2 regions of the Lysinibacillus sp. FSL K6-0057 genome follow, and region 2 is predicted to be linked to the other one. Evidence: a T-box and tRNA genes for the amino acid it is inferred to sense, from the RefSeq annotation. Region 2 holds a T-box; the other holds one or more tRNA genes.
The links. The T-box of region 2 lies ahead of serS (serine--tRNA ligase). A T-box ahead of a tRNA ligase gene usually reads a tRNA of that ligase, here a tRNA-Ser.

Region 1: it encodes a tRNA-Ser, which carries the amino acid that the T-box ahead of serS (serine--tRNA ligase) is inferred to sense. The anticodon was not compared.

The regions. Positions count from the first base shown of each region.
Region 1 covers NZ_CP152047.1:3,869,151-3,885,045, forward strand. The annotation lists gene menD (2-succinyl-5-enolpyruvyl-6-hydroxy-3-cyclohexene-1-carboxylic-acid synthase) at 1-1,020, opposite strand, end outside; gene MHB40_RS19110 (isochorismate synthase) at 1,013-2,398, opposite strand; gene MHB40_RS19115 (1,4-dihydroxy-2-naphthoate polyprenyltransferase) at 2,646-3,566, shown strand; gene MHB40_RS19120 (dipeptidase) at 3,580-4,506, opposite strand; gene MHB40_RS19125 (TraR/DksA C4-type zinc finger protein) at 4,554-5,003, opposite strand; gene MHB40_RS19130 (MerR family transcriptional regulator) at 5,079-5,840, opposite strand; gene MHB40_RS19135 (trypsin-like peptidase domain-containing protein) at 6,017-7,336, shown strand; gene MHB40_RS19140 (diaminopropionate ammonia-lyase) at 7,382-8,584, opposite strand; tRNA gene MHB40_RS19145 (tRNA-Glu) at 8,854-8,925, opposite strand; tRNA gene MHB40_RS19150 (tRNA-Ser) at 8,928-9,018, opposite strand; tRNA gene MHB40_RS19155 (tRNA-Asn) at 9,029-9,105, opposite strand; tRNA gene MHB40_RS19160 (tRNA-Ile) at 9,110-9,186, opposite strand; tRNA gene MHB40_RS19165 (tRNA-Gly) at 9,188-9,261, opposite strand; tRNA gene MHB40_RS19170 (tRNA-Phe) at 9,267-9,342, opposite strand; tRNA gene MHB40_RS19175 (tRNA-Asp) at 9,401-9,476, opposite strand; tRNA gene MHB40_RS19180 (tRNA-Met) at 9,480-9,554, opposite strand; tRNA gene MHB40_RS19185 (tRNA-Ser) at 9,608-9,700, opposite strand; tRNA gene MHB40_RS19190 (tRNA-Ile) at 9,716-9,792, opposite strand; tRNA gene MHB40_RS19195 (tRNA-Met) at 9,799-9,872, opposite strand; tRNA gene MHB40_RS19200 (tRNA-Ala) at 9,901-9,976, opposite strand; tRNA gene MHB40_RS19205 (tRNA-Pro) at 9,993-10,069, opposite strand; tRNA gene MHB40_RS19210 (tRNA-Arg) at 10,079-10,155, opposite strand; tRNA gene MHB40_RS19215 (tRNA-Leu) at 10,164-10,252, opposite strand; tRNA gene MHB40_RS19220 (tRNA-Gly) at 10,258-10,332, opposite strand; tRNA gene MHB40_RS19225 (tRNA-Leu) at 10,369-10,453, opposite strand; tRNA gene MHB40_RS19230 (tRNA-Lys) at 10,472-10,547, opposite strand; tRNA gene MHB40_RS19235 (tRNA-Thr) at 10,555-10,630, opposite strand; tRNA gene MHB40_RS19240 (tRNA-Val) at 10,634-10,709, opposite strand; rRNA gene rrf (5S ribosomal RNA) at 10,720-10,835, opposite strand; gene MHB40_RS19250 (cysteine desulfurase family protein) at 11,115-12,185, opposite strand; gene nadB (L-aspartate oxidase) at 12,286-13,872, shown strand; gene nadC (carboxylating nicotinate-nucleotide diphosphorylase) at 13,829-14,689, shown strand; gene nadA (quinolinate synthase NadA) at 14,676-15,779, shown strand.
Region 2 covers NZ_CP152047.1:25,401-41,295, forward strand. The annotation lists gene MHB40_RS00090 (D-alanyl-D-alanine carboxypeptidase family protein) at 1-75, shown strand, start outside; gene asnB (asparagine synthase (glutamine-hydrolyzing)) at 175-2,013, shown strand; gene MHB40_RS00100 (PLP-dependent aminotransferase family protein) at 2,029-3,453, opposite strand; gene pdxS (pyridoxal 5'-phosphate synthase subunit PdxS) at 3,556-4,440, shown strand; gene pdxT (pyridoxal 5'-phosphate synthase glutaminase subunit PdxT) at 4,442-5,005, shown strand; T-box leader at 5,055-5,274, shown strand; gene serS (serine--tRNA ligase) at 5,350-6,630, shown strand; gene MHB40_RS00120 (sigma 54-interacting transcriptional regulator) at 6,772-8,106, shown strand; gene brnQ (branched-chain amino acid transport system II carrier protein) at 8,216-9,547, shown strand; gene MHB40_RS00130 (amidohydrolase) at 9,544-11,136, shown strand; gene tadA (tRNA adenosine(34) deaminase TadA) at 11,240-11,755, opposite strand; gene MHB40_RS00140 (metalloregulator ArsR/SmtB family transcription factor) at 11,993-12,328, shown strand; gene MHB40_RS00145 (cation diffusion facilitator family transporter) at 12,348-13,301, shown strand; gene MHB40_RS00150 (metal-sensitive transcriptional regulator) at 13,368-13,700, shown strand; gene copZ (copper chaperone CopZ) at 13,733-13,939, shown strand; gene MHB40_RS00160 (heavy metal translocating P-type ATPase) at 14,020-15,895, shown strand, end outside.

The DNA of each region.
Region 1 (15,895 bases), 1.2 Mb from region 2:
CAGCCACTGATCGATATTCGCATGAATAAAATGCGTAGATACGCCCGTAGCATCTCTAAACATAGGGTCTTCATCAATAATCACATAGGCATTGGGCTGTGTTTTTGTTATGAATTGCATAATAAATTTCGAAACAGGCTGTGCTCCTATTCGGATTACTGTATCTGGTTGCACCAGTGCTTTGAAGTCATCACTCTTCATAATGGCATCATAGGTTGTCACGATATATGGTAAACAATCCTCTGGTACGGATGTACGCATATTCGATAAACTTTCCACAATGACAGGCCACTTCAGCTGACGCATAAATTGCCAAACAATGGATAAATCTGTACCAAGAGCTAACTCACCAATAATCATAAAGCCTCTTTTAGTTGATTGTAGAATAGAGGAAAGTTCCTGCTGATCAGTAGTCGTAGGGGTTAATTGTCCCATACTGCTGTGCTTAAACGTCACTGCTGGTAGATCCTGCTGTAAATCAATTAATAAAGGCTCACGGAAAGGTACATTGATATGTACTGGTCCAAAAGGTGCACTCGTTGCAATGGCTACCGCACGAGCAAGATGACGCTCAATAAAAGGCAATGTTGGTTCTGCACCATCTGCTAACGGAAAATCAACACTCCATTTCACATGTGAACCATATAAATTAGGTTGATTGATAGCCTGCGGAGCGCCTACCTCACGTAATTCATGTGGGCGATCAGCTGTTATGATAATCAATGGTACTCGTGCATAGCTTGCCTCCACAATTGCAGGAAAATAATTTGCTGCCGCAGTACCAGATGTACATAAGAGAACTACTGGTTTAGCAGTTGCCTTAGCCAGCCCTAGCGCAAAGAACGCAGCTGAGCGTTCATCTACCTGCCGATACATTTTTACCTGTTTAGTGGAAGCAACCGCATAAGCAAGCGGTGTTGAACGTGAGCCTGGGCTGGCGACAACATTTTCTACACCAGCCTGCACTAGCGATGCGACCATTTTATAAACATAATCTGTTAGTATTTTTCGTTCACTCATGCAATTGTCCCCCTAGCGCACGAAGCATTGGACGGAATTTGACTAATGTTTCTTCATATTCAGATTGTGGTTCTGAATCTGCGACGATCCCACCGCCCGCATATAAATAAGCTTTATCACTTAGTAAGGCAGCTGAACGTATGGCAACTGCAAATTCACCGTTACCCTCTGCATCTAGCCAGCCTATTGGCGCAGCATACAGCCCTCGATTCATCGGCTCATATTTGCGAATGGCCGCCAATGCTTCTGTGCGTGGTACACCACCTAAAGCGGGTGTTGGATGTAATGATTTAGTCAGTTGTAGGATTGTTGCGTCCTGATTTAACTGACCTTCTATAGGTGTATATAAATGTTGAATATCCCGTATTTTTAATAAGCGTGGTCTATCTGGCACCGTCATGTCCATGCAATTTTTACGGAATGTATCCGCAATCATATCGACAACATACTGGTGTTCTCCGCCATTTTTAGGATCATTTAATAAACTTTGTCCATAAGCCTCATCTTCCTCAGCTGTTTTACCTCGTTTAATCGAGCCAGCAATACAAGAAGAAAATGCACGACCCTCTTCTACTTTCACAAGCCGTTCGGGTGATGCTCCAAAAAACAATAAATTTCTATGCTCTAAGCCGAATAAATAGCTTTCTGGTTGCTCATGAATAATTTGGGAAAGCACTTGTGGTGCAGTTACATACTCTTTAAATTGCAAAGCAAGCGAGCGTGCAATGACCACTTTATCTGCCTTTTTCTCCTTAATTAATGCCGTCACTTGATCAATTGAGGCTAGATAAGGTTCCTTATATGGCTCAAAATAACTTGTGATTTCAGGTTTTGTATACGTTTTCACTTCTTTAACCTGAGCCGCATGAATTAAATGATCTCGCTCTTTTCTTAGAGCTTCGAACTGCTCCTCAGCCTGCTGATCTTGTGTCAAAAGATGAATACTCACGTATGCTTTATCATCACGTATCACAAGCTGAAACGTTGCTAATGCAAAATAAGCCTCTGGGAAATCCGTCCATTCCCCATCCACATTATTTTGAGGATCAAATGTAAAGCCACCAAACAAAATAGGTTGTAGCTCTCTTTGACCTTTTAGACAGTTTTTCGTTAATTTTTTCCATTCCGCTTCTACAGCATCAAAGCGGTCATCTTTAGCGTTGTTTTGAATGGTATGAGCATGTCCTAGTCCAACTAATGTCATTGTTTTTTCTCTATTTTGCCAATAAAATCGTTCACCTTTATAACATTCTTCGCCTGCTGCATAGAACGCCAGTGCAGAAAGGCGACTTACTTCAATTGTTTCCATATAAAAATGAAGGCTTTGGCCCAAAGAGTCCACTTCTACTTCTGTGGCTTGGTACCACTTCTGTTGCATGAAAATTACCTCCGTTGTTGCAATGTACATAATGAATGATGGTTAAAACACATCATATTTTGGTCGACAACGCAGTTATTCGTACTGTTGCTAACCGCTCTTTTTTTATTTTCAGATCATAAATGCATGTTCTATTGTATCACTTTTTTTCATTAAACAGTATGTAATAAGCTGTGAACCTACCCATTTTCTCAATCTTCGTTTAAAATAAGAAGAGTCGACAACATTTGAAGGAGAGAAAGACCTTATGACCAAAGTCATTGAAGCTGATAGGGGTTTTAAAGTTTGGTGGCATTTAACACGTCCACATACTTTAACCGCTTCATTTGTTCCAGTATTCCTAGGAACAGCTATTGCCTTATCAATTGATAAAGAAACAATTGATTTTGGACTATTTTTTGCTATGCTTATTGCAAGTATGCTTATCCAAGCAGCAACGAATATGTTCAATGAATATTATGATTACAAATTAGGATTAGATAACGAGCATTCTGTTGGGATTGGCGGTACGATTGTCCGTCATGGTGTACAGCCAAAAACAATTATGATGATTGCATTAAGCTTTTATGCTATTGCCATGCTTCTTGGCATTTACATATGTGCCTCAACGTCTTGGTGGTTAGCAGCTGTCGGACTTGTTTGTATGCTTATTGGCTTCTTATATACAGGTGGACCGTACCCAATCGCCTATTCTCCATTTGGTGAAATTGTCTCTGGCGCAGTAATGGGTATGGGCATTGTATTAATTGCCTTTTATATTCAAACGCTTACAGTAACACTGGATGCTGTGTTGCTTTCTGTACCAAGCATGATTTTAGTCGGTGCCATTATGCTATCAAACAATATTCGTGATATTGTTGGTGATACAGAGGGCGGACGAAAGACCTTGGCTATTTTGGTAGGACGTGATAATGCAATTTCCGTGTTATCAGGCTTTTTTATCGTCTCCTATTTATGGGTGATCGCTCTTGTAGCAGTTGATGGTATTACATTTTGGGCTTTAATCATCTTCCTAAGTATTCCAAAACCATTACGTGCCATTCAAATTTTCCGAGACAAAAAAGAAGCCAAAGAGGTAATGCCTGCGATGAAATATACAGCGCAAACAAATACATTCTTTGGCTTCCTATTAGGAATCGGTTTATTATTTCATTATTTCTTTTATTAAAGATGCAGCAGCCTTAACGGGTTGCTGCTTTTTTTACATAGCGTCGGAAATTTAGACTTGCAATACCATACACTTCTTCATCTGAAAAACGTGTGCGTAATGCCTCTAGTAAATTTTGCGCTTCTCCTGCATGTGCTAAGCCACTAACAGTCCTATCAATCCCATCAAAATCGGAGCCTAACCCTATATGCTCTACACCTACTAGTTCCGCTAAATGCTCCACATGCTCCACTAAATGGTCTAGTGTTGCATCTTTTCCAATAAAGAGTGGGAAATAAACAACATGGATATGTCCTCCATGCTCTACAAGTGCCTTTGCCTGCGCATCTGTTAAATTGCGTGGATGGTCACATAGTGCACGTGCATTACTATGGCTTGCAATAATATGCTTCGCTAACGGCAAGACATCCCAAAAGCTTTGCTCATTTAGATGGGAGACATCAATAATCATATCGCGCTCATTTAATAATTGTATAACTTCTTTACCAAATGGCTTTAATCCAAGGGTTGCATCCTGTTCAGCACCATGAGCTACAGCATTTTCTTCATTCCACGTTAAACCTACTAATTTCACGCCCGCATCCAGTACAGCTGTTAGCTTCGTTAAATCTTCGCCAATGGCACTACAGCCCTCTAAGCTTAAAACAGCTCCTATTTCATGTGGAGCTAATTGGTCTAACTGTGCCCAATCTGTAATATGCACCATGCCCTCTGTTTGTAAAACATGAGTATGGAATGCTTCGATTTGACGCATGACCTCAAGAAATTGCAAATTTTGCGGGATTTTTGGGTCAATAAAGATGGCGAACACTTGAGTCTCTACTTGCCCTAATTGCAATCTTTTTTGATTGGCATGTATACGCACATCCTCAGCAAAATTCGCCGTTTCAAGAGTAGTTAATTTTAAAAGTGCATCACAGTGTAAATCAATGATCTTCATATCCTCACCTCTACAGTTATTATACTGCTTTCGTGAGGAAAAACTTACTAAATTTTATCTTGTGGTGTATCAGAAGAGCCAAATTCCTCAAGCTCAATGAAATCATCTGATTTTGGGGTTGAGGATAGCACATCTTCTTCCACTGGTCGTAAATTTTCTTCTTTCTGCTCTGCATGCTCCACGCAGGTCAGAGCTTTAGGCATAGCCTCTAAGCGTCCTAATGGAATCTCTTCACCGCAGACAACACATTTACCGTATGTTCCGTCTGCCATTGCTTGAAGGGCCTTTTTAATTTCCTCCACAGTGTCTTCACGATGCTCATCCATAGCCATTTCTGTCAACTGATCCGTTAAATCACTGGCATTATCAGCGGGGTGATTATCATAATTAGATAGCTCTGTCGCTTGAGGACGCTCAGATTCCTCAAGTCGCTGTTCTATTTCTTGTAATTCTTGCTCGAGTTGTCTTTTTAATTGTTGCATTACTTGTTGATCCACAAAAATCTCCTCCTCATGCTTTTATTTTTTCCTAATTTACGATTTCTAAAACATGTCAGCATAAGGAAGACCTATTTATTTACTTGTATAAGCTATAATGGCGTCATGTAAAAATTGCGCTGCTCCTGTTGCCCCTCGCTCATCATAATAAGCCGTAAAACGTTCATCAGCTATATACATTTGTGCCAGCCCAGCATGTGCCTCTTTGGAATATTCTTTCCACGTAAAACTCAGCCAACGTTTATGCAACTCTGCTACTTCCATCGCAATGTCACTTGTAGTATCTCCAAGCTCCATTGCTTCTGCTAAACGCTCAAACATTTGCTGCTCTAACTGTTGCATCGCCTGATATTGTTGCTCTGTCATATTCATAAGCTTAGCATTAGATGCATCCACTGTTTCATCCCCATATTTCTCACGGATTTCTTGGCCGTACTGCTTTTCGTTATCCTCGATTAACTTTTCTTTAAAACCTTTAAATTTTTCTTCATTTGACATTGGTTGTTCCTCCTCAATGGATTGTATTGTTTTTTCTACTGTCTGTAAGATTGTTTCCAACTGTTCCTTGCGTTGAAGCAACTCTGCTCTATGTGTTTTAAGCGCCTCGGCATGCTGAAAATTAGGTGCCTGAATAATAGCCTGAATCGTCACTAACTTCATGTCTAATGCGCGGTAAAATAAAATCTGCTGCAACATATCGACCTCCCATTGGCCATAAAATCGATAGCCCGCCTCATTGGTTCTTGCTGGTTTCAGCAACCCAATTTCATCGTAATAGCGCAATGTTCTTGTACTAATACCTGACAACTGAGCAAGCTCCTGAATGGTATATTCCATGTAATCACCTCCATTAATGCTACTGTAAGCTTTGACGCAACGTTAAGGTCAAGAGCAGAATGAAAAATTTTTTTATTCCATATACACCCTTCGAATTAATATAATTCCATAAATACCTATAAAGCTATATTTTCAAGCCGATATGAATAGTAAATATTTCACAGGGGTGTGATAAGGTGAAGTGTCCTAATTGTCAGCATGAAAATCTTATAGACAGTAAATTTTGCTCGGATTGTGGTAATAAGCTCATAAATCCATCATTTCCAAAACAAGGTATCCCAACATGGGCAATTATCGTACTTTCAATCTGTTTTATTGCAATAGGCGGTCTAGGTTATGCATATTGGGATTTTTTTAATGATAAAAAGAGCTATACCACCGCTTACTCGGAAATTAACGATAATCAAAAGATAAATGCACAACAAGTTTCTTCAGAAGAACTCACCAAAAAACAAGAAGCTCATGCACAGCAGGTTGATCGTGTCACCCTTATAAAGGAAATACAACAAAAAGTCTTCACTGTCCTAACTAACAATAGTCAAGGCTCTGGCTTCCTATATAAAAAGGGTGGATATGTTATTACAAATGCTCATGTTATCCAAGGTGAAGTTGATGTAATGATTCGTAATGTAAATGGTCAAGAATCTCCAGGTACTGTTATCGGTATATCTGATCACTATGATATTGCTTTAATAAAGGTGCCTAACTACCAAGACACAGAGCCATTAGGCATGGAGACTGCAGAATCACCTATAGGTCTAGAAGTCATTGCATTTGGTAGTCCACAAGGTTTTGAAAATTCGGCTTCTATTGGCTATATAACAGGTAATAAACGTGATATGAAACTTGAAAATTTTATTTATAAGCAAATTTATCAGGTAGATGCACAAATTGATAAAGGTAGCAGCGGTGGCCCATTAGTTGATGTTAATACAGGCAAAGTAATTGGAATTAACTCACTACTTTATACAACTGATACAAGTACTAACTTTGCCTTTTCCATTCCCCTTTATAGTATGCTTGATCAATTTGATGGATGGATTGCTAAACCACTTTCTGCAAATGAGGTTCGGGCTATTGCGAATGTTTATGAAGGTAGTCAACAATCTACTATTGAAACAAAACCCACCAACGAAACAGACGCCTTACTAGCAGGTCAATTCGTGCAAGCATTCCGTCTCTATTATGAAATGGCACTCAATGATGGTGATTTTTATTGGATAGCTGATATGCTTTCACCTGGCAGTACAGCATATCAAGAATTGGAGAAATACATTAATGAGATTGCCTACCAGGGTCATTACTTCTATTTTACAAACAATGATGTGCTAGATGTACAATACTCAAATGGTCAATATTATGTTGACATGAATGAAACTTTTGATTTTTATGATGCACAAGGTAATTACCAATTCTATGATCGCTATAAAACTTATACAGTTATTACGGATGATTATGGTGCTTATAAAATTGCCAACATTAAGATACACCAATAAAACCTTTTACAAAGTAAAATAGCAAGCTAGTTCATCACTAGTTTGCTATTGGTTCGCATATTTCCCATGCCATACTATTTGTCGATAGTTCTCTTTATCTGTGTCACCCTCTGTATTAATAAACAGCACCCTCGCATGTTCATTTAGGTGTAAGGCATTTTTTAATTCCTTATATTGTTCATTTGTCATTATTTCATAAAAGCAACCAAATGGCGCCGCTCCTGATTCACCAGCTATAATGCGAGTGTCTGTGTCTAATGGATTGCCAAGAACGCGCATACCTGTAGCTGCTATTTCTTCCTCGCAGGAGATACTTATTTTTGTGGAGGCTTTTAAGATTTGCCAAGCCTGTGGATTCGGTTCACCGCAAGCAAGCCCTGCCATAATCGTTTGCATCTCCCCGCCAACAGAGACAAATTGATCCGTATTTTTTTTAAAGCTTTCATAATAGCAATTAGCGACATGAGGCTCAACCAATACAAAAGTAACTTCCTGCTCATAGTATTGCTGTAAAAACGCAACTACTGCTCCTGCAAAGGATCCTACACCCGCTTGCAAAAATACATGTGTCGGGGCTAGCTGTATCTGTTCAACAATCTCCTGCACAATGGTTGTGTAACCTTGCATAATCCATAATGGAATTTCTTCATAGCCATCCCACATTGTATCCTGAACCAGAACCCAGCCATTTTTTTGTGCAAGCTGTGAGGTATAACGAACAGTATCGTCATAATTCATTGTCGTAATTTCAGCAAAAGCCCCTTCACTTTTAATATGCTGTAAACGCTCAGCCGCGCTGCCAGCTGGCATATATATTCGCGCTTGAAAACCCAGTTCTCTAGCTGCCCATGCAACACCACGACCATGATTACCATCTGTCGTTGAAATAAATGTTAAATCGCCTACTTCTGCTTTTACTTCCGGAGATTTTAACTGTTCAAACGATAGCTCCTTTATATTCCTCCCAAGCTTATTGGCAATATATTGCGCAATTGCATAAATACCGCCTAATACTTTAAAGGCATTTAAACCAAATCGATAAGATTCATCTTTAACCATGATTTTTTCTACACCCATATATGAAGCAAGTGCCTCAAGATGATGGAGAGGTGTCTGCTCAAATCGCTCATATGTACGCTGAAATTGACCAACCTTCTTTACTTGTTCCAGTGTAAAATATGATAGTAATGGTGAGCCTTGGTTTGTGTTGTCTAGCTGATTGTGCACCCACTTTAATTTTTCCTTCATACCTATCTCCCCCTTTACCAATAGCTTAGTCGATCTAGCTTTAAAATACAAAATTTATTACCAAAATTAAACAGGGGTAGTCAGAGCAAGCAAATATATCAGTTATACATTGGTTTTGGACCTACAAACACCGAGAATTCCAATCTAAACCTCCAGAAAAACAATAAACCCTTACAGGATCTAATTTCTGTAAAGGTTTATTATTATCTAGCTATTTTTAAGTAAATTAAAAAGTGCAGTAGATGTAAATTCATCTACTGCACTTAGTATGACCCGTACGGGATTCGAACCCGTGTTACCGCCGTGAAAGGGCGGTGTCTTAACCACTTGACCAACGGGCCCATGGCGGAGAAGGAGGGATTTGAACCCTCGCGCCGGTTACCCGACCTACACCCTTAGCAGGGGCGCCTCTTCAGCCTCTTGAGTACTTCCCCAAAATAAAAATGGCTCCGAAGGCAGGACTCGAACCTGCGACAACCTGATTAACAGTCAGGTGCTACTACCAACTGAGCTACTTCGGAATAATGGTGGGCCTAAATGGACTCGAACCATCGACCTCACGCTTATCAGGCGTGCGCTCTAACCAGCTGAGCTATAGGCCCTTGGAGCGGGTGATGGGAATCGAACCCACGACATCAGCTTGGAAGGCTGAGGTTTTACCATTAAACTACACCCGCATAAATGGTGGGTCAGGACGGAATCGAACCGCCGACACTTAGAGCTTCAATCTAATGCTCTACCAACTGAGCTACTGACCCATTTCGTCCATGCTAAGCTTGCTCACTCTTTTGCTTCTCATGACTTTTATTTTAAAAATGGCGGTCCCGACCGGGATCGAACCGGCGATCTCCTGCGTGACAGGCAGGCATGTTAACCGCTACACCACGGGACCTTTTGGTTGCGGGGGCCGGATTTGAACCAACGACCTTCGGGTTATGAGCCCGACGAGCTACCACTGCTCCACCCCGCGATAATTTTATGCTGTTTCGAGTTTTTAAAGCACCATTTATAAAAATTTAAAACTGGAGGAGGTAGAGGGATTCGAACCCCCGCGCGGTGTTACCCGCCTGTCGGTTTTCAAGACCGATCCCTTCAGCCAGACTTGGGTATACCTCCGTTACAATATATAAATGGTGGACCTTGCAGGACTCGAACCTGCGACCGGACGGTTATGAGCCGTCTGCTCTAACCAACTGAGCTAAAGGTCCTTAAGATGGCGGCAGAGGGGATCGAACCCCCGACCTTACGGGTATGAACCGTACGCTCTAGCCAGCTGAGCTACGCCGCCAGGATCTTTATACTGGTTAATTTACTTATGGTGGAGCCTAGCGGGATCGAACCGCTGACCTCCTGCGTGCAAGGCAGGCGCTCTCCCAGCTGAGCTAAGGCCCCATAAATTTTTAGGAAATGGTCGGGAAGACAGGATTCGAACCTGCGACCCCTTGGTCCCAAACCAAGTGCTCTACCAAGCTGAGCTACTTCCCGTTGTTCTTTTGGCGCGCCCGACAGGAGTCGAACCCATAACCTTCTGATCCGTAGTCAGACGCTCTATCCAATTGAGCTACGGGCGCATTTAAAATGGTGCCGAGGACCGGAATCGAACCGGTACGGTAGTCACCTACCGCAGGATTTTAAGTCCTGTGCGTCTGCCAGTTCCGCCACCCCGGCACATTTGGAGCGGAAGACGAGGTTCGAACTCGCGACCCCCACCTTGGCAAGGTGGTGTTCTACCACTGAACTACTTCCGCATGTGCATAAGTTTTTTTATCTGGCAATGAAAATAATGGTGCGGGTGAAGGGAGTCGAACCCCCACGCCTTGCGGCGCTAGATCCTAAGTCTAGTGCGTCTGCCAATTCCGCCACACCCGCTTATTATTATTTCAAAAATGGTGAGCCATGAAGGACTCGAACCTTCGACCCTCTGATTAAAAGTCAGATGCTCTACCAACTGAGCTAATGGCTCGAAAAAATGGTGCCGGCTATAGGAATCGAACCCACGACCTACTGATTACAAGTCAGTTGCTCTACCTGCTGAGCTAAACCGGCATATGGTGGAGGATGACGGGCTCGAACCGCCGACCCTCTGCTTGTAAGGCAGATGCTCTCCCAGCTGAGCTAATCCTCCTGGGTACTATGCCTAGCGACGTCCTACTCTCACAGGGGGAAGCCCCCAACTACCATCGGCGCTAAAGAGCTTAACTTCCGTGTTCGGTATGGGAACGGGTGTGACCTCTTTGCCATCATCACTAGACTTTGTTATGTATCTCGTTTTGAAGTTGTTTACCTGTCCTTCAAGACAAGAATTATTGTATAACGTTTTCTAACATTATGCAATACTTTTTTATAAAAAAAAAGAAATTATTACGTTTTGAAGATATTTTTGTTAAGTAAGAGAAATTATTGCCCTGCAAAATATTATAGCAATTGTTGTTTCAAAAGAAAACAATTATTTTATTTTGTATATTTTCTTAACTTATAATCTATTTGAAAACAAGTGAAGAACATAGAAAATCCTCCACTCGTCTTTTCATTAAATATTTGAAAGCTCTATTTTTAATTTTGTAATATCATCAAGTGTGGTGGAAGGACCAAAAGATATTCTAAAAAATTGGCGTGCCGCTTCTAAAGAGAAACCCATTGATAAAATGGCCTTTGTTCCAGATTCACTATGAATATCACATGCACTACCCGTAGAAATACAAATTCCTGCTTCATTTAACTTTAAAAGAACATATTGCCCCTCTACTTTCTCCATCATTACCCCACAAATATTAGGTAGTTGCTGTTTACACTCAACAAGTTGACATGTTTCAGATAAATCATTTTTGAAAAAATTTCTTAAAGTCTCGTAATGTTGCAATTCATATTGATAGTTTTCAATTGCCGCCGCAAAGGCCACAATTGCAGGAGTATCTAATGTTCCCCCTCTTAGCCCTCTCTCATGGGTTACACCTGGTGTTAATGAAGGTACACGAATTGCGGGATTCAGATAAACAGCACCACACCCCTTTGGTCCACCTATTTTATGAGCTGAGATGGTAATCGCATCTGCTCCTTTTGGTATAGGTAGTTTGCCAAATGATTGCACACAATCAACATGACAGAAAATATTTGACTTTCTTGCCATCTCTACAATTTTCTTCACAGGCTGGATAGAACCAATTTCAGAATTGACATGTTGAATGGTAATCAAAGCTGTATCTTCACGAATTGTTTGTTGCAATTGGACCAGATCAACGCAACCATCCTTCTGCAATGGTAATTTCGTTACAACAAAGCCCTTTTTCTCAAGTGTATTCAAAGCTGCATGCACAGACGTATGTTCGGCTTGAGATGAAATAATGTGTTTTCCTTTTTTAGAGGCTAGCGCTAATGACAAGATGGCTATGAGATTTCCTTCAGTTCCGCTCCCTGTAAAAATTACACCATCACTATTTACGCCTAGAGCATGGGCTACAACATTTCTTGACTGCTGGACAAAATAAAGGGCTTGTCCCCCTAGATCATGCAGACTTGCACTGTTTCCATAATAACGTTGTGCAACCTCTACATATGCCTCAAGAGAATTCCTTGTCATAGGTGACGTTGCAGCATAATCCATATAAATCATTGTCTTCTTCCTCTCTAGTTCATCAGGTCTTGTTTTCTTTTTTATTTTATGTAAAGATAGGTGTCAAGACAACTGTAAAGAAGGTATAACTATGGATGTAAAGACAGACGTCCTTATCATTGGTAGTGGTATTGCTGCACTTCAGGCTGCTTTACTGCTTGAAAAACATTTTCAAATACAAATTGTTACAAAATCATCTATATATATGAGTAGCTCTTATCGTGCACAAGGTGGCATTGCTGCTGTTACAAGTGAGGAAGATCATATTCAACACCACATTGCTGATACATTAAAAGCTGGAGAGTATCATCATGAGAAAAGACATGTTGAAACACTTATAAAAAACGGCACTGCAATTATGCAGAAATATCTAAAGAATGGGCTCCCAGTTGATCGGCAGGTTGACGGAAAACCTGCTCTAGGACTTGAGGGAGCACATAGTCACCATCGTATTCTACATGCAGGTGGTGATCGTACAGGTCAGGTTTTCATAGATTACTTGCTTCATCAACTTTCACCAAAAACGAAGATAAATTGCTATGAAATGGCTTATGAGCTTTTACGTAATACAGATGGTGACTGTGTGGGAGTACTCACTAAAGGAGAAAAAGGTACAAAACGCTATTGGGCACATCATGTGATTTTAGCGACAGGCGGTGCAGGTGCCCTCTATTCAAGTACATCTAACTTTCCAACCAATACAGGCGATGGGATCGCATTAGCATTTCGAGCAGGTGCTGCCATCAGTGATATGGAATTTATGCAATTTCACCCAAGTCTGCTTTGGTGCAAAAATGAAGCAAAGGGATTAGTTTCTGAAGCTGTCCGGGGAGCTGGCGGTATCTTTGTCGATGCACAACGTCAGCCGATTATGACGGGCTTGCATGCCCAACTTGACTTAGCTCCAAGACATATTACGGCACTAGCACTATTTACAAAACGGGCTGCAGGTGAAGAAACGTTCATTGATATTGCAAACATACAAGACTTTGAAGCAAAATTTCCAACAATTGCTCAGCTTTGTCATGACAATCAAGTTCATTTACAAGATCGCCTAATCCCCGTGGCTCCAGGAAGTCATTTCTTAATGGGTGGTGTTATTGCTGATGACAAAGGAAGAACTACTATACCAAACTTATATGCAGTTGGTGAGGTTGCCTGTACAGGTGTACATGGTGCGAATCGTTTAGCAAGTAACTCACTATTGGAAGGTATTACATTTGGTCAAAAAATGGCGCAATTCATTATTCAAAAAGGGTGTCATCAAAAAAACTTTTTACTTGAAAACCAACAATGTACCGATATGATGCCACCTTTATTTAGCAAACCGCAATTACAGCAGCACATGATGCAGTTCTTAGGTATTGTCAGGAATATTGATGATTTGCAGCGTTTTGCTCAGCAATTACCTTCCATGCAATCTCTTCTTCACGTTAATTTAGAAGGGCTAGACCAAGCTAAGTTGGAATTATTTATGATGCACGTAGTCGCAACATTAATGGCACATGCAGCCATTACACGAACGGAAACACGTGGTGCCCACATTCGTACGGATAAATCCGAAATGGATGCACAATGGGCAAGTCGATGGATTATTTTTTCGCAAGGACAAATGAAAGTGAGGAACTCATTGTATGAATATCATCAAACTCGAGGAAATGCTCAAGCAATTTTTTAATGAGGATTTAGGAGATGGGGATTTATCGAGTGAATTTATCTTTTCAGCCGAACAGCAGGGGTCTTTTTCCTTTTATGCTAAAGAAAACGGGATTTTTTGTGGAGCTCTCATTATTGAGCATGGCTTTTTCCTACTCGATCGATCAATCGAAGTCACTCTTCATAAAAAAGATGGAGAGATGGTTCAGTCAGGTGATGTGCTTGCTGTGATTAAAGGGCCCTTACAAAAGTTATTAATAGGTGAGCGTGTCATTTTAAATCTTATTCAGCGTATGTCTGCTATTGCAACGGCGACCCATCTTGCCGTTCAAGAAACCGTAGGTACGCATGCAAAAATATGCGATACCCGTAAAACAATACCTGGACTGCGTATGCTGGATAAATATGCTGTTCGAATCGGTGGTGCTTTTAATCATCGTAATGGTCTGTATGATGCAATCATGCTAAAGGATAATCATATTGCCTTTGCTGGTAGCATAACAAATGCAGTTCAATCCGCTAGAGCGAAGGTTGGTCATACTGTAAAAATCGAAGTTGAAATTGAAACAAAAGAACAGCTAGAAGAAGCTATCAACGCTGGAGCAGATATTATTATGTTTGATAACCGTAGTCCAGAAGAGATACGTGCATGGCTTCCTACTGTCCCTCCTTCTATTGCAACTGAAGCATCTGGGGGCATCACACTTGAAAATTTAAAGGCATATGCCCAATCGGGTATTCAGTGGATTTCACTTGGCTCCTTAACACATTCAGTTAAAGCTTTTGACATTAGTGCACTCGTTCAAATGAAAGGAGATCATTCCCTTGTCCATCACTAGTTTATTACAACAAACGACACTACTTCCTGAGCATTATCGGGCACTATCCGTAAAGGAAATGGAATCTCGTATTTTATCAATAAAGAAAAAATTAGGTCCTAAATTATTTATTCCTGGGCACCATTATCAAAAAGATGAGGTCATTCAATTTGCTGATGCAACTGGAGATTCTTTACAGTTAGCTCAATTATCCGCAGCAAATAAGGAAGCTGAACACATCGTATTTTGCGGCGTGCATTTTATGGCAGAGACTGCTGATATGCTGACAACGAAACAACAATATGTCTATTTGCCAGATATGCGTGCTGGTTGTTCAATGGCTGATATGGCAGACATTTATCAAACTGAACAAGCTTGGCCGATTCTTCAAGAACTCTTTGGTGATACGATTATCCCTCTAACCTATGTCAATTCAACTGCAGCTATTAAAGCCTTTACTGGAAGACATGGTGGTGCTTGTGTCACTTCATCGAATGCTAAGGAGCTTGTTCAATGGGCATTTACACAAAAACAGCGTATCTTCTTTTTACCTGACCAACATTTAGGAAGAAATACTGCCTATGACTTAGGTATTCCTCTTGAAAATATGGCTGTTTGGAATCCTCATAAGAACATGCTCGAAACAACAGAGCCCCTTGAAAATATTCAGGTTATTCTTTGGAAGGGTCACTGCTCTGTGCACGAAGGTTTCACAGTTCAACATACAGAGATTATTCGCAAAGCACACCCAACTATGAGAATTATTGTTCACCCTGAGTGCAGTCGTGAAGTTGTAGCAGCAGCTGATGATGCAGGCTCCACAAAATACATTATTGACACAATCAATCGCGCTCCGAGCGGATCTTCATGGGCCATTGGAACAGAAATGAACTTAGTCAATCGCATTATTAAGCAGCATCCAGATAAACATATTGTCTCTTTAAATGAAAACTTTTGTCCTTGCTTAACAATGAATCGTATTGACCTGCCGCATTTGTTATGGAGCCTCGAAAGTATTGAGCAGGGGCAACCTCATAACCGTATACAAGTAGATGAACATACTACTGCTGAAGCACTTAGCTCACTTGAAAGAATGCTAGCTAGAGGATAAATAGATAGGCTTTATCAACAGAAAGGTTGTATAAATAACCTTTCTGTTTTTTATGGTGATATAACATCTGCTTTAAATAATTTAAATGTCTGCCATTTTTGCCCACAATGCTAAAA
Region 2 (15,895 bases):
TTCTTCCAAGGTGTAGGTAACTTCTTCGGTAATTTATGGGGAGGCATTACAGACTTTGTTGGGGGATTGTTTTAATATTTAAATAGGAGCACATGAATGTACTTAAGCATTCATGTGCTTTTTCACATTTTTACACGCTGCTGCATACGCTAATAGGCGAAAGGATGTGGCTAAATGTGTGGCATTACAGGATGGGCTAGCTTTCAAAAGGATTTAAGAACAAGTGACACAATATTAAAATCGATGACGCAAACATTAAATAAGAGAGGGCCAGATGATGAAAATATTTGGTGTAGTGAGCATATAGCATTTGGTCATCGACGTTTGGCAGTTATTGATTTAATTGGTGGCAAACAACCAATGAAAAAAATTCATGATGGATTAAACTATGTCATTACATATAATGGCGAACTTTATAATACAGAAGAGCTACGTAAAGAACTTCTAAAAAGAGGACACAGTTTTACAACACAATCGGATACTGAAGTGTTATTAACAGCCTATATTGAGTGGAAAGAGCAATGTGTAGAATTTCTAAATGGGATTTTTGCCTTTGGTGTTTGGGATGAACAAACACAATCACTATTTTTGTGCCGAGACCGATTAGGTGTGAAACCCTTGTATTATACAGAGCAACAAGATGGTGTACTTTTTGCATCTGAAGTGAAGGCTCTGCTGGCACACCCGACGGTCCAAGCAAGTGTAAACGTTGAAGGATTGGCAAGTATGATGGCTGTAGGGCCCTCTAGAGCGCCAGGCAAAACCCTTTTTCAAAATATTAAAGAATTACGGCCTGGCTATGCCATGCGTTTCTCTAGAGAAGAAGGTTTAAAAAAGTGGCCATATTGGCAGCTACAAAGCCGCAGACATGAAGAATCTTTGGAGGAAACAATTGAGCATGTACGTTTTTTGTTAACGGATGCTATAGAACGTCAGTTAGTTTCTGATGTACCCATTTGTACATTTCTTTCAGGAGGACTAGATTCCAGTATTATCACTGGCATTGCGGCAAATAGCTTCCAGCAACAAAACAATCAATTGCATACGTATTCTATCGATTATGAAGATAATGAGCGCTTCTTTAACCCACATTCTTTCCAAACGTCTACAGATACGTACTGGATTCAGAAAATGACAGACACTTTCCAGACGGCCCACCATGCAGAGGAAATCACTCAGCAACAGTTAATTGATTTATTAGTGGAATCGGTCATCGTTCGAGATTCCCCTGGTATGGCAGATGTAGATTCATCGTTATTATGGTTTTGTCGAGAAATAAAAAAGGATTTTACTGTAGCGTTATCAGGAGAGTGTGCAGATGAAATTTTTGGTGGGTATCCATGGTTTAAAGAAAGGGCTTCAGGTTTTCCTTGGATCCGTTCATTGTCTGAAAGAAGTGGATTACTTCAAGAGAAGTGGGATAAAAAATTAAAAATTGAGTCCTATGCACAACAACTATATACACAAACAATAGCTGAAGTACCATTATTAGATGGAGAAGGTCTAGCAGAGGCAAGTCATCGTGAAATGTCTTACTTAAATATGCTATGGTTCATGCAAACATTATTAGAGCGGAAAGATCGTATGAGTATGGGGGCAAGTTTAGAGGTACGTGTTCCTTTTGCAGATCATCGGCTTGTAGAATACGCTTGGAATATTCCGTGGGAAATGAAGAATTTGGATGGGATAGAAAAAGGATTACTTCGAAAATCAATGGCACATTTATTGCCTAATGAAGTGTTGTATCGTAAAAAAAATCCTTATCCAAAAACATATCATCCTGTCTACACAGCTGGTGTGCAAAAATGGTTGAAGGAAATTCTACGTGATAAAAATTCGATTTTACATGAACTATTTGAACGACAAAAGCTTGTGGAGTTAATTGAATCTGGCGGTAGCTCTTTTAAGATTCCGTGGTATGGGCAATTAATGGCAGGTCCTCAGCTTTTAGCGTATCTAGGGCAAGTTCATACATGGTTTGAGCATTATCAAATTCAATTAATTGAAACTTAATATAAAATGACCTATCTACTCACTGGTAGATGGGTCATTTTTTTGTATTCCCCAGCAATCCATCAACTGTTCAATGGATGATTCAATTGCTTGTACGGGAATCCCTCCAAAGCCTAATAAAAATTGAGCTTGTGAAGATTCATAATGATCTAGTCTGTAGGCTGATAATGGATAAATGCCGATCCCTGCTTGAGAGGCGAGCTGTTGTAATTGTTTTTCTGAGAATGTGTGTTGAACCTCTAATAAAATATGCATACCCGCTTGCTCACCAGTAATGTTAATGGATGATGAATATTTTTCTAAAATAGAAGTTAGTTTATCGTGTTTTTTACGATAAATTTTACGCATACGATTGAGATGCTTTGCAAAATGCCCGTCACGCATAAAATTTGCCACGATATGTTGATCGAAACGAGGCACAGTAGATGAGTAATAATTAAAGACATCGTTATAGGTAGCAAGTAGTTTAGGTGGAAGTACAAAATAAGCTACTCGCAAGGATGGCATTAATGATTTTGTAAAAGTACTCATGTAAATAACTTTATCGTTTCGATCTAAGGCGTGTAGAGCAGGAATTGGTTTTCCAGCATAACGAAATTCCGAATCATAATCATCCTCAATAATATAGCGAGAGGAGCTTTGCGCCGCCCAATTTAAAGCCTGTGCTCGCCTTGTAGCGGATAATACAGCACCAGTTGGGAATTGATGTGAGGGTGTAATATACACGACATTAGCATTCGTTTTTTCAAGCTCATGAATAATAATGCCCTCTTCATCGACTACAATTGGGTAAACTTTTCGTTTATGCTGCGAAAACATACGATGCACGGCAGGGTACCCTGGATTTTCTAATGCAAAGCTTGTATCTTCGCTAAAAAGACGTAGTATCATAGGGAGAAGCTGTTCCGTACCAGAACCTATGACAATTTGTTCAGGATGGCATACAACACCACGCGACTGATATAAATAATTAGCAATCTCTGTGCGTAAAGAAAGTTCTCCTTGTGGTTCACCTGTTAATAATAGCTCCTTTGAGGTATCGTCAAAAAGCTCCTTCGCATATTTTCTCCAAGTTTGAAATGGAAAGGCATCGATATCAATAGAACCAGGATTAAAATCAATTTTGTATGATTTTTTCTTAGGATGCTCATTGATGGATGTTATAGTATCCTGCTGAATGTAGGGTAATTCATCTATTTCTTCTACAAAATAACCAATCCTTGATTTGGACATAATATAACCTTCAGCTAATAGCTGGGCATAGGCAATTTCAATTGTTGTTTGAGAAATATTTAAAAAATCAGCCAATTTTCTTTTTGAAGGCAATTTTTCTCCTACAGTTATTTTATTAGAAATGATGGCTTCTTTAATACCGCTATAAAGCTGATCATAAAGCGGTTTATCACTATCTCTTTCAAGCTGAAATAAAAGCATATCCATGTTTTGTAGCCTCCTGACCTTATAAATATTTTGAAAACTGGATATTTTGATATGGTCAATTTCTATTATACTAAACTTCATCATAAAGGTGGAGGTTAGAAAATGAAACAAACAGGTACAGAGCTAGTAAAACGTGGTATGGCAGAAATGCAAAAGGGCGGCGTCATTATGGATGTCATTAATGCAGAGCAAGCAAAAATTGCAGAAGCTGCAGGTGCTGTAGCAGTTATGGCATTAGAAAGAGTACCTTCAGATATTCGTAAAGCAGGTGGCGTTGCACGCATGGCCGATCCTCGTATTGTTGAGGAAGTAATGGGGTCTGTAACTATTCCTGTGATGGCCAAAGCACGTATTGGTCATATTGTGGAAGCACGTGTTTTAGAAGCAATGGGTGTTGATTATATTGATGAAAGTGAAGTTTTAACACCAGCGGATGAAGAATACCATTTATTAAAAAGTGAATACACAGTACCGTTTGTGTGTGGCTGTCGTGATTTAGGGGAGGCAGCTCGTCGTATCGGGGAAGGCGCATCAATGTTACGAACAAAAGGTGAGCCAGGAACAGGGAATATTGTGGAAGCAGTTCGACATATTCGCAAAGTAAATGCTCAGGTACGTAAAGTAGTGGGCATGACAGAAGATGAATTAATGACAGAGGCGAAATTACTAGGAGCTCCTTTCGAATTATTAAGAGAAATTAAACGTCTTGGTCGTTTACCAGTAGTAAACTTCGCAGCAGGAGGAGTGGCGACGCCTGCCGATGCTGCCTTAATGATGGAACTTGGAGCTGATGGTGTTTTCGTAGGTTCAGGTATTTTTAAATCTGAAAACCCTGAAAAATTTGCACGTGCCATTGTAGAGGCGACTACTCATTATAAAGACTATAAGCTTATTGCGGAAATATCAAAGGAACTCGGTGTACCAATGAAGGGGATTGATATTGCACAGCTTGGACACAACGAGCGTATGCAAGAGCGAGGTTGGTAGCATGAAACGAATTGGTGTTTTAGCATTACAAGGAGCGGTGCGTGAGCATATTCAGATGTTAAAAGCTCTTGGTTGCGAAGCTATCCTCGTAAAACAAAAGACGGATTTAGTAAATCTTGATGGACTTGTGTTACCTGGTGGAGAAAGCACAACAATGAGAAAATTGCTGGATCGTTTTGATCTACTAGAGCCAATTCGTGGACTTGCACAGCAAGGTTTACCGATGCTTGGTACATGTGCAGGATTAATTTTATTAGCCAAGCATCTAGTAGATGATGAACCACATTTGGCTGTGATGGACGTGGCCGTAGCAAGAAACTCTTATGGACGTCAGGTAGATAGCTTTGAAGTACAACTAGATATTCCTAAAGTAGGTGTAGGTATCCCAGCAGTATTTATTCGTGCACCTCATATTGAAGCCGTGGGTAAAGATGTTGAAATTCTAGCACAACATGAAGGAAAAATTATTTTAGCGCAAGATGGCCATTTATTAGGCTGTTCGTTTCATCCTGAATTAACAGCCGATACACGAATTCTTGAATATTTTGTATCCTCTATGGTATGACTTGCAAAATTTGTTTTCATATAGTACAGTATGTTTAAATTTTAAATAACTGAACACAATGATGGGAAGTAGTAGCAAGCACGTTTTTTTTAGAGAGTCAGCGGCTGGTGGAAGCTGATAAAAGCACTTGTGAATCCGTCCTGGAGTTGCACAGTCGAAGTGAATGAAGTAGGCTGTAGCCGGCTGAAATGCCGTTATGAAATAAGTGGATTAGGTAGCTTTATGCCTAGTCAATTAGGGTGGCAACGCGGGTAGCTCTCGTCCCTTTTTAGGGATGAGGGCTTTTTTGTGTTCATTTCGCTGCAACGATTTTCCATCATTAAGAAACTATTGGAGGTATGAAGATGTTAGATATTAAACGTGTACGCGATAATTTCGCGGAAATTAAAGAAATGTTATTAACACGTAATGAAGATTTAGGAAATTTAGATGACTTTGAGGGCTTAGATGCAAAACGTCGTGAATTGATTGCGAAAACAGAAGAATTAAAAGCAGAACGCAATAAAGTATCTGAACAAATTTCAATAATGAAACGCAACAAGGAAAATGCAGATGAAGTTATTGCTCGTATGCGTCAGGTTGGCGATGAAATTAAAGAATTAGACGTACAATTAAATGATGTTGAAGAACGCTTTAAAGATATGATGATGCGTTTACCAAACATTCCGCATGAGTCTGTACCAGTAGGCACAACAGAGGACGACAATGTTGAGGAGTATACGTGGGGTGAAATTCCAGCATTTGATTTTGATATTAAAGCACACTGGGACCTTGCTACAGATTTAAAAATTGTAGACTTTGAACGTGGCGCGAAAGTAACAGGTAGCCGTTTCTTATTCTACCGTGGTCTTGGCGCTCGTTTAGAACGTGCATTAATGACATTCATGATGGATTTACATGCAGAGGAGCATGGTTACGAGGAAATGCTACCACCTGTCATTGTTAATCGTGATAGCCTAACAGGTACAGGACAGCTTCCGAAGTTTGAGGAAGATGTATTCAAATTAGAGGAAACAGAATATTTCATGATTCCAACTGCAGAAGTACCAGTAACGAACTTCTATCGTGATGAGATTTTACCGGCTGAGGCTTTACCGCAAGGCTTTGCAGCGTATAGTGCATGCTTCCGTTCAGAAGCGGGATCTGCAGGTCGTGATACACGTGGTTTAATCCGTCAACACCAGTTCAACAAAGTAGAATTAGTTCGCTTTGTAAAACCAGAGGAATCATACGAACAATTAGAGCTATTAACAAATCATGCGGAAAAGGTATTACAATTACTAGGCTTACCATATCGTAAGCTAAAAATGTGTACAGCTGATTTAGGTTTTACTGCAGCGAAGAAATATGATTTAGAAGTTTGGATTCCTGCACAAAACATGTACCGTGAAATTTCTTCTTGTTCTAACTTTGAAGATTTCCAAGCACGACGAGCAAATATCCGCTTCCGTCGTGAGCCAAATGCAAAACCAGAGTATGTTCATACATTAAACGGTTCAGGTCTTGCCATTGGTCGTACAGTTGCCGCTATCCTAGAAAACTATCAACAAGCTGATGGAAGTGTAGTAATTCCTGAAGTTTTAAGACCTTATATGGGTGGTAAAGAAGTAATCGCACCAAAATAAACCACAGATAAAGCTATTTTAGATAATCCTTTTATGGATAATCTAAAATAGCTTTTTTGTATTTCAAAAATTGAAATCTCTCATAATTTTTGAAAATTCGTTATAATGGGTAATATTCATGGGGACAAGGGGGAGAAATTCATGGAATTGCAACAATTTGCACAGGCTCTCAGTGAATTTGATAATGTTTTAATTACAGATGATAAAGGCTGTGCAATCTTTTATGACTTAGCAGATTTAAATATATTATTGGAAATCGGCTTAACACCAGATGAGTTTTTTCACAGTACTGTGACTGATAATTATCAAAATTTATCATCTGAGACAAGTACTGTCTTTCAAGTCATACAAACAGGGCAACCAATTTTATACTATGAGCAACAACTTACAACATTGAACGGTTTTAGTTATTTATCGCTGAGTTCAACCTATCCCATTATGGAGCATGGAAAAGCCATTGGAGCCATTGAATTCTCAAAACATTTTTATGAAAGCAAGCAAATTAAATACTTAGATAATTTCCTGGGACATAAATTATATCGAGATAATCACACTACCTATCGTCTGGAGGATTTCATTACTACAAATGCTGAGATGAAGACTCAACTTGAAAAGGCACGTCGTAGTGCCAAAAAAAACGCACCTATTTTACTAACAGGGGAAACTGGAACAGGGAAAGATATTATCGCACAAGGCATACACAATGAAAGCAAACGCTATACAAAACCATTTATTATGTTGAACTGTTCAACATTGACGGAAGATAATATTTTTACACAGCTATATGGCTCAGACAATGAAGGAAAAAGAGGAAAGTTACAGGAGGCTAATGGTGGGACACTACTCATTGATCACCTAAATTTATTAGATGTATCTCTACAGGCAAAACTGTTGCATGCAGTAGATATCAAAATCCTGAATGGAGAGCAGTTGGATATACGCTATATTACTACTATCAATGAAGATGTAGAGAAACTCTTAGCTGAGAAAAAGCTACGCGAGGACTTATTTTATCGCTTAAATGTTCTCCAAATTGATTTGCCACCACTACGATTAAGGAAGGAAGATATACCACCTATCCTTGATTTTTATATACAATTTTATAATGAACATACTCTACAGAAAAATGTAAGTTATCGTGATGAGGTAATTCAATTATTTTATGCCTATCATTGGCCAGGTAATGTGCGTGAACTAAAAAATGCCCTTGAATCGGCATACAATAATTTACTTGGAGATGAAATTCTTATTGAGCATGTTCCAGAAAGGATTAAAAAAAATATTCAACATTCAACTCAGCCGATGATGCAGAACAACCAATCTGGTCATTTACGAGATTTAACTGAAGCCTACGAGCGTCTAATTATAGCGGAAAAGTTGCGTGAAACGAATGGACGTTTAGCGGAAACGGCTCGTCGTTTAGGTATTTCACGTCAATTGCTAAAGTATAAGTGTTTAAAATATGAATTGTTGTAAAATTTTTTTTACAAAAAGGGGATAAAAATTTATCTCCTTTTTTCATGTTTTTAAATTTTTTATTATTTAGATAAATCTTATGCAAAACGATTATAAAGGGGTTGAGGATATGTCTAAAGTTGTACAGCATACGATAATCGTCGGGCTAGCCTTATTTGCTATATTTTTTGGCGCTGGAAATTTAATATTTCCGCCATCTATAGGAAATAGTGCAGGGGAATCGTGGATTTCTGCTCTGATGGGCTTTAGCTTAACAGGTGTTATTTTGCCTGTGCTTGCGGTGTATGCAATTTTTAACACTGGGGGAACTGTAGAAGCGCTCACAAGGCCAATTGGAAATTGGTTTTATAAAGCCTTTAACACGGTCATGATGGTTTGTATTGGAATGGTTGTCACAATACCGAGAATGTCAGCGACAACACATGAATTAGGGGTGTCACAAATTATTCCGAACGTACCTTTAATTGTGTCAGTATTAGCATTCTTTGTAATTTGTTTTTACTTTGCGATGGATCAATCAAATGTTATCGATAAGATTGGAAAATGGTTGACCCCCGTTCTTGTTCTTATACTCATTATCCTAATTGGTAAAGGGGTACTAGATCCAATGGGAACAGCAGTCAATACAGGGGCAGAAGGGGTCTTTGCCAATTCGATAATAGCGGCCTATCAAACAGGAGATGTGGGAACAGGCATTCTTTGTGCTCCTATTTTTTTAGCAGCAATAGTTGGCTATGGCTATAAAGGGAAACTATCTAAAAAGGTCGCACTAGGTGGTATGGCTATTGCAGCAATAGGGTTAATTGCCGTATACGGTGGCTTACTTTATTTAGGTGCTACAAGTAGCGGCATCATCACAAATTCTGGCAGTGATACAGAACTATTAGCGGGTATTGCCTTTAGTGTTATTGGTAATTTGGGTAAAGTGTTATTGGCTATATGTGTTGTTTTTGCCTGCTTAACATCAGCGATTGGTGTCATGGTCATATCATCACAGTTTTTAAATGAACTAACAAAAGAGAAGCTTGGCTATAGATCATGGGTATTCATTATGTGTGTAGTAGGCGCAACCATTGGTTCCTTAGGTGTAGGTGCCATTGTCGAAATTACATTGCCAATTTTCTTGGTCATTTATCCGGTCATTATTGTACTTGTACTACTGGGGGCTTTTGATCGTTTTGTGCCAAATGCAGGAGCTTATAAAGGAACTGTCCTATTTGCATTTCTAGTAAGCGTTGTTGAAACATTTGCTAGCTATGAAATTACGATTCCTGGTGTGACACAGTTGGTCTTACATTTACCATTACAGTCTAGCGGATTTGCTTGGATTGGGCCATCTATTGTTGGCTTTATTATAGGTACTATTTTGCATAAAGTACTGAAAGCAGAAGATCCTGAAAAATCGACTTTTGGTATGGAAGAAATAGGAGTTGAAAAATGATGAAAATTATTTGTAATGCAAAAATCTATACGGCAGATACTTATCAGCCATCTGCAACAGCCATGGTGATTGAAGATGGAAAGGTAGTTTGGATTGGACAACAGGAAGACTTACCTGCCTATCATGGTGAAATAATAGATGTACAAGGAAAGGTCATTATTCCTGGGATTATTGACGCTCATATGCATCCAATTATGTTAGCAGATGTTTTGGAACAAGTGGCTTGTTTACCTCCACACATTCATTCTATTGAGGATATAATAATTGCACTAGCAAAATATGATGCAAGTCAGCATGGATGGATATTAGGCTGGGGCTATGATGAAGGAAAACTAAAAGAAAGAAGAGCGCCTTTAAAAGAGGATTTAGATCGTGCCTCCACAGAATTACCTATCATTGTTATGCGTACGTGTGGTCATATTATATCGGTCAATAGCAAGGCATTAGCAATTGCAGGTATTACAAAGGATACCCCTGATCCACAGGGTGGACAAATTGATCGTGATGAAAATGGGGAACCTACAGGCGTACTACGTGAAAATGCACGGAATCTAGTGTTACAGCATTTACCTACACCCTCTGAAGAAGAAATTGTGACAAGGCTTCTAAAGCTATCACAAACTTTGGCATCCTACGGTGTAACAAGTATTACAGAATTAATGGCTACTGTAGCCCCGGTTGATTATTTAAGCCTGTACCGTAAAGCCCGAGAAAAAGGCTTTAAGCAACGAGTAGCAGTTTATTATATTTGGGAGGATATTCAACGATACGAGCTGTTAACAGCAAATAATATCGATCGTTCTGCAGGAGCCTATATCGGAGGCATCAAGCTATTTTCAGATGGCAGTGTTTCAGGCCGTACAGCACTTGTTTCAGCGCCATTTTTGGGAAGTGAAGAAAAGGGCATAGCCATGACTTCGAAAGAGGAACTACTAGCAGCTGCTGCGGAAGCCAAAGAACGTGCCGTTCAATTAGTGGTTCATGCAATGGGAGACAGAGCCATTGATCTAATTGTTGACACATTTTATGAGGAAAAAGCTTGGTTAACAGATGCACCTTCTGTTCGTATTGAGCATGCAGCCATGCCTTCTGAAAGTGCCTTGCAAAAAGCTGCTGAATGGGGCATAGGCTTTGTGCCACAACCAATCTTCTTATTCTGTGAAATTGAGAGCTATTTAGAAAATCTAGGACTAGAAAAAACACAGACATTATATGGTGTACAAACATTTTTACAGCGGCGGATCGCGACCACGTTATCTTCAGATGCCCCTGCTACATCTTGGGCAGAAGCGGCTAATCCCTTTGTGACGATACAAGCAGCCGTTACACGTACAGCCTATGATGGAACAGATTTAGGCGCAGCAGAAAAAATCTCTGTGGAGGAGGCATTACAGCTATATACAGCTGATGCAAAAACGATGATCCGTATGAACAATGTTGGTCAGTTAAAAGAGGGCTATGATGCAAATTTTGTTGTACTAACTGATGATTTACTGACGCTTGCACATAACCAGCTTATGCATGTAAAACCATTCGCTACATATATCGAAGGAGAATGTGTTTTTACACAATCAACGATTGAAGCTTAATCGTCATTAGTTATGAAGGTGCTGTCGCTGCTACGACACATTTCATATATATCGCCATTCCCATAAATATAAAAAAAAGGTGTCTCATTAGGAGGCACCTTCTTTAATTGCTATTTACATCGTTGGAAGCTAATCGTGCTTTTTTCTCAGCTTTTTTACGCTCTCGTAAAGCCTTAAAAAAGTCTGTTAGAATTTGACCACATTCCTCGGCTAAAATCCCTTCTGTTACATTACATTCATGATTAAAGCGTTCATCATTTAATAAACGGTAAAGGGAATCTACACACCCAGCTTTTTGATCCCTTGCACCATAAACAACACGGGGCACACGCGATTGGAGAATGGCTCCTGCACACATTGGACAAGGCTCTAATGTCACATAAAGAGTAGTATCCTCGAGTCGCCAACTACCTATTTTTTTGCAGGCTTCTTGAATCACTAACAGCTCAGCATGTGTTGTTGCATTTTGCGTTGTTTCTCTTAAATTATGTGCACGTGCAATGATTTTCCCTTCATAAACAAGGACTGCACCAATGGGTACTTCTCCAAGTAAGGCTGCCTGTTGGGCTTCCTCTAATGCTTGTTTCATAAATAAACGATCTGATTCAAAAATATCCACACATATCTCTCCTTAACAGTAGTGTAGCGCGCTGAATTGGTAATTGCTACTTTTAACTTTCTTTAGTCGGTATTGGTTAATAGGGGATGTTAGCCTAAAATCATCGCATCCATGCGATAACGAGTGACCTGCAACATGTAGAAGCATAAATGCTTGTTGACATTCCTAATATATCCATATATATTTATATATGAACACATGCTCATATATAAATATTGAAGAATGGGGTAAACTTTTATGGATGAAAAATTAAACAGTTCAGAAACACTAAAAAACGTAGATCAGCATTTAGATGAAGAGACATTATTTGTAGTATCTCAGACTTTTAAAGCATTGAGTGATCCAACTAGAATTCGTATTTTAAACTTACTTTGTTCAGATGAACACGCTGTAAATGATATTGCAGACATTTTAGATTTAGGCCAATCGACCGTTTCTCATCAATTACGTTTTCTTAAAAATTTAAGGTTAGTGAAATTTAGAAGAGAGGGAACAACCTTATACTATTCTAAGGATGACGATCACATTATGAATTTATTGAAGCAGGCCATTGAGCATGCTGCTCATAACTAAATGAAATGGAGGAATAACTATGGGACATCATCACGATCATGGTCATGACCATACACATGGTGCAAATAAAAAGGTACTATTACTGTCGTTTATTATTATTACAGGATACATGGTAGTGGAAGCCATTGGTGGCTTTTTAACAAATAGTTTAGCTCTTTTATCTGATGCAGGGCATATGTTAAGTGACTCTATCTCTTTGGGTATAGCGATGCTAGCTTTTATGTTTGGAGAAAAAGCTGCTAGCTATAGTAAAACATACGGCTATAAACGATTTGAAATTTTGGCCGCAGTATTAAATGGCATTACATTAATAGGGATAGCATTATTCATTTTCTATGAAGCGATTGAACGATTTACAAACCCACCAGAAGTAGCTACTACAGGAATGCTTATTATTAGTACAATTGGTTTGTTCGTTAACATTTTAGTTGCCTGGATTATGATGCGTGGCAGTGATACAAAGGATAATTTAAATATGCGCGGAGCCTTTTTACATGTACTAAGTGATATGCTAGGGTCTGTAGGGGCTATTGTTGCGGCACTATTAATTATGTTTTTTGGCTGGGGCTGGGCAGATCCTCTTGCTAGCGTTATTGTTGCATTATTGGTCGTACGAAGTGGCTACCATGTCACAAAAGCCTCAATCCATGTTTTAATGGAGGGGACTCCTTCAAATGTAGATGTTCAGGAGATTATTCAGTTAATAGAGCAGACTGAAGGAATAGAAAGTATCCACGATTTACACATCTGGACAATTACTAGTGGAACGAATGCATTATCCTGTCATGCGGTTGTAAATGATCAATTGAAAATAGCTGAGAGTGAGCATATCTTGCGGAAAATTGAACATAATCTTCAGCATAAGGGTATTAAGCATGTAACAATTCAATTAGAAACAGCTTTACATCGACATGACGATTCTATTTTATGTAAATTAGAAAATGACCATGAGCATCATCATGATGATAAATAAAATTTTTTATAACTTGCATACCCTTCTTGGGTATAGTATGATAATTACAAATAGGAGGTGTAGTGAATGGAGGACACGGTAAAAGAGGATGCTTGTCATACAGAGGAAGCTACGTCTTGTCGAAAAAGTCATCACCCTGAGCGTGTGAAAAAGGATTTAACAACCCGCTTAAACCGTATTGAAGGTCAGATTCGTGGTATTAAGGGAATGATTGATAAAGACGTTTACTGTGATGATATTATTACGCAACTATCTGCTACACAATCAGCATTAAATAGTGTGGCAAAAATATTATTAGAAGGTCATTTAAAGGGCTGTGTAGTGGATCGTCTCTCAGAGGGCGATGAAGCAGTATTAGATGAGTTAGTCGTAACGATCCAAAAGTTAATGAAAAAATAGATTAAAACCATATTAAAAGGAGAGATTTTATTATGCAAAACGTAACATTAAACGTACAAGGAATGTCATGTGGTCATTGTGTAAATGCTGTGGAAAAAAGTGTTGGTGCTTTAGCTGGTGTTGAACAAGTTAAAGTTAATTTAGCAGATGGTTTAGTGGATATTGCATTTGATGATGCACAAGTATCACTTGACCAAATTAAAGAAACAATTGATGATCAAGGATATGACGTAAAGTAAAATTGTAGAGTGCTCCTGTAGCACTCTCTTATTTTCAAATATATATACCCCCTGTTGGTATAAGGAGAGGTGAACAGTAAATGAGTTCTGCTAGTAAAGAAGCTAATTTGCAAATTACAGGTATGACGTGTGCAGCCTGTGCCACTCGTATTGAAAAAGGTTTAAATAAAATGGATGGTGTAGAACAAGCAACGGTAAATTTAGCACTTGAAAAATCGTCTATTAAATACGACCCAGCAAAGCTAAGTGAAGCAGATTTTGAAAAGAAAATAGAAGCACTTGGCTATGGTGTTGTTAAACAAAAAACTGAACTTGATATTACAGGTATGACATGTGCAGCTTGTGCGACTCGCATTGAAAAAGGCTTAAATAAGCTAAGCGGTATTTCTTCTGCTAATGTCAACTTAGCACTGGAAAAAGCGATGATCGAATTTAATCCATCAGAAGTGTCCATCGCAGATATCATTGCAAAGGTTGAGAAACTAGGTTATGGGGCTCATCAAAAGGCAGATGAGCAGGAAACAGTGGATCATCGCGAAAAAGCTATCAAACAGCAACAACATAAATTTATTTTATCGGCTATACTTTCTTTACCACTGCTTTGGACGATGGTTGGCCATTTTTCCTTTACGTCATTTTTATATGTTCCAGAATTTCTAATGAATCCATGGGTCCAAATGGTATTGGCTACTCCTGTGCAATTTATTATTGGTAAGCAATTTTATGTAGGGGCATATAAAGCATTACGCAATGGTAGTGCAAATATGGATGTGCTTGTTGTCATGGGGACATCAGCCGCCTATTTCTATAGTGTCTATCAAGCGATTGTAACGATAGGATCACACCATGGTCCACATCTTTATTTTGAAACGAGTGCTGTTTTAATTACGTTAATTTTATTAGGTAAATTGTTTGAGGCAAAAGCAAAAGGACGCTCATCTGAAGCCATAAAAAAACTAATGGGACTTCAAGCTAAGACTGCTATTGTTGTACGTGACGGTGTAGAAAAAGAGGTTCCTTTAGAAGAAGTTATCATTGGCGATGTTATTCTAGTGAAGCCAGGGGAAAAGATTCCTGTCGATGGTGAAGTAATAGAGGGAACAACAGCTGTTGATGAATCGATGTTAACAGGTGAGAGTCTACCCGTGGATAAAAAACAAGGTGATCCATTATTTGGCTCAACCATTAATAAAAATGGTTTTATTAAAATGACTGCAACAAAGGTAGGCCGTGATACAGCATTAGCACAAATCATTAAAGTGGTTGAAGATGCTCAAGGATCAAAAGCGCCAATTCAACGTTTAGCAGATCAGATTTCGGGAATTTTCGTACCAATCGTTGTTGGTATAGCCATTGTAACCTTTTTAATTTGGATTATTTGGGTTAGCCCTGGAGAATTTACACCTGCTTTAGAGGTTTTAATCGCAGTACTTGTTATTGCTTGCCCATGTGCTCTAGGGTTAGCAACACCAACTTCAATAATGGCAGGCTCAGGACGTGCAGCTGAGTTTGGTATTTTATTTAAAGGTGGAGAACATTTAGAGCAAACACAAAGCATTGATACTGTCGTTGTAGATAAAACAGGTACAGTGACACACGGAAAACCGGAGCTTACGGATGTTCTCTTAGCGTCAGAGCAAGATGAAGTGCGCTTTTTATCCTTAATGGGCGCAGCAGAGAAGCAGTCAGAGCACCCACTAGCAGAAGCCATTGTACAGGGCATAGAAAAACGAGGCATAGCTTTAGGGGATGTTCAATTCTTCGAGGCAATACCTGGTTATGGCGTGCAGGCAACTGTCTCAGGTCAAGGTGTTGTCATTGGCACACGTAAATTAATGCAACAATATGGAATAAGTATTAATGATATTTTACCAACAATGGAGCAACTAGAACGAAACGGTAAAACAGCAATGCTAGCTGCCATCAACGGGCAATATGCAGGTTTAGTCGCTGTGG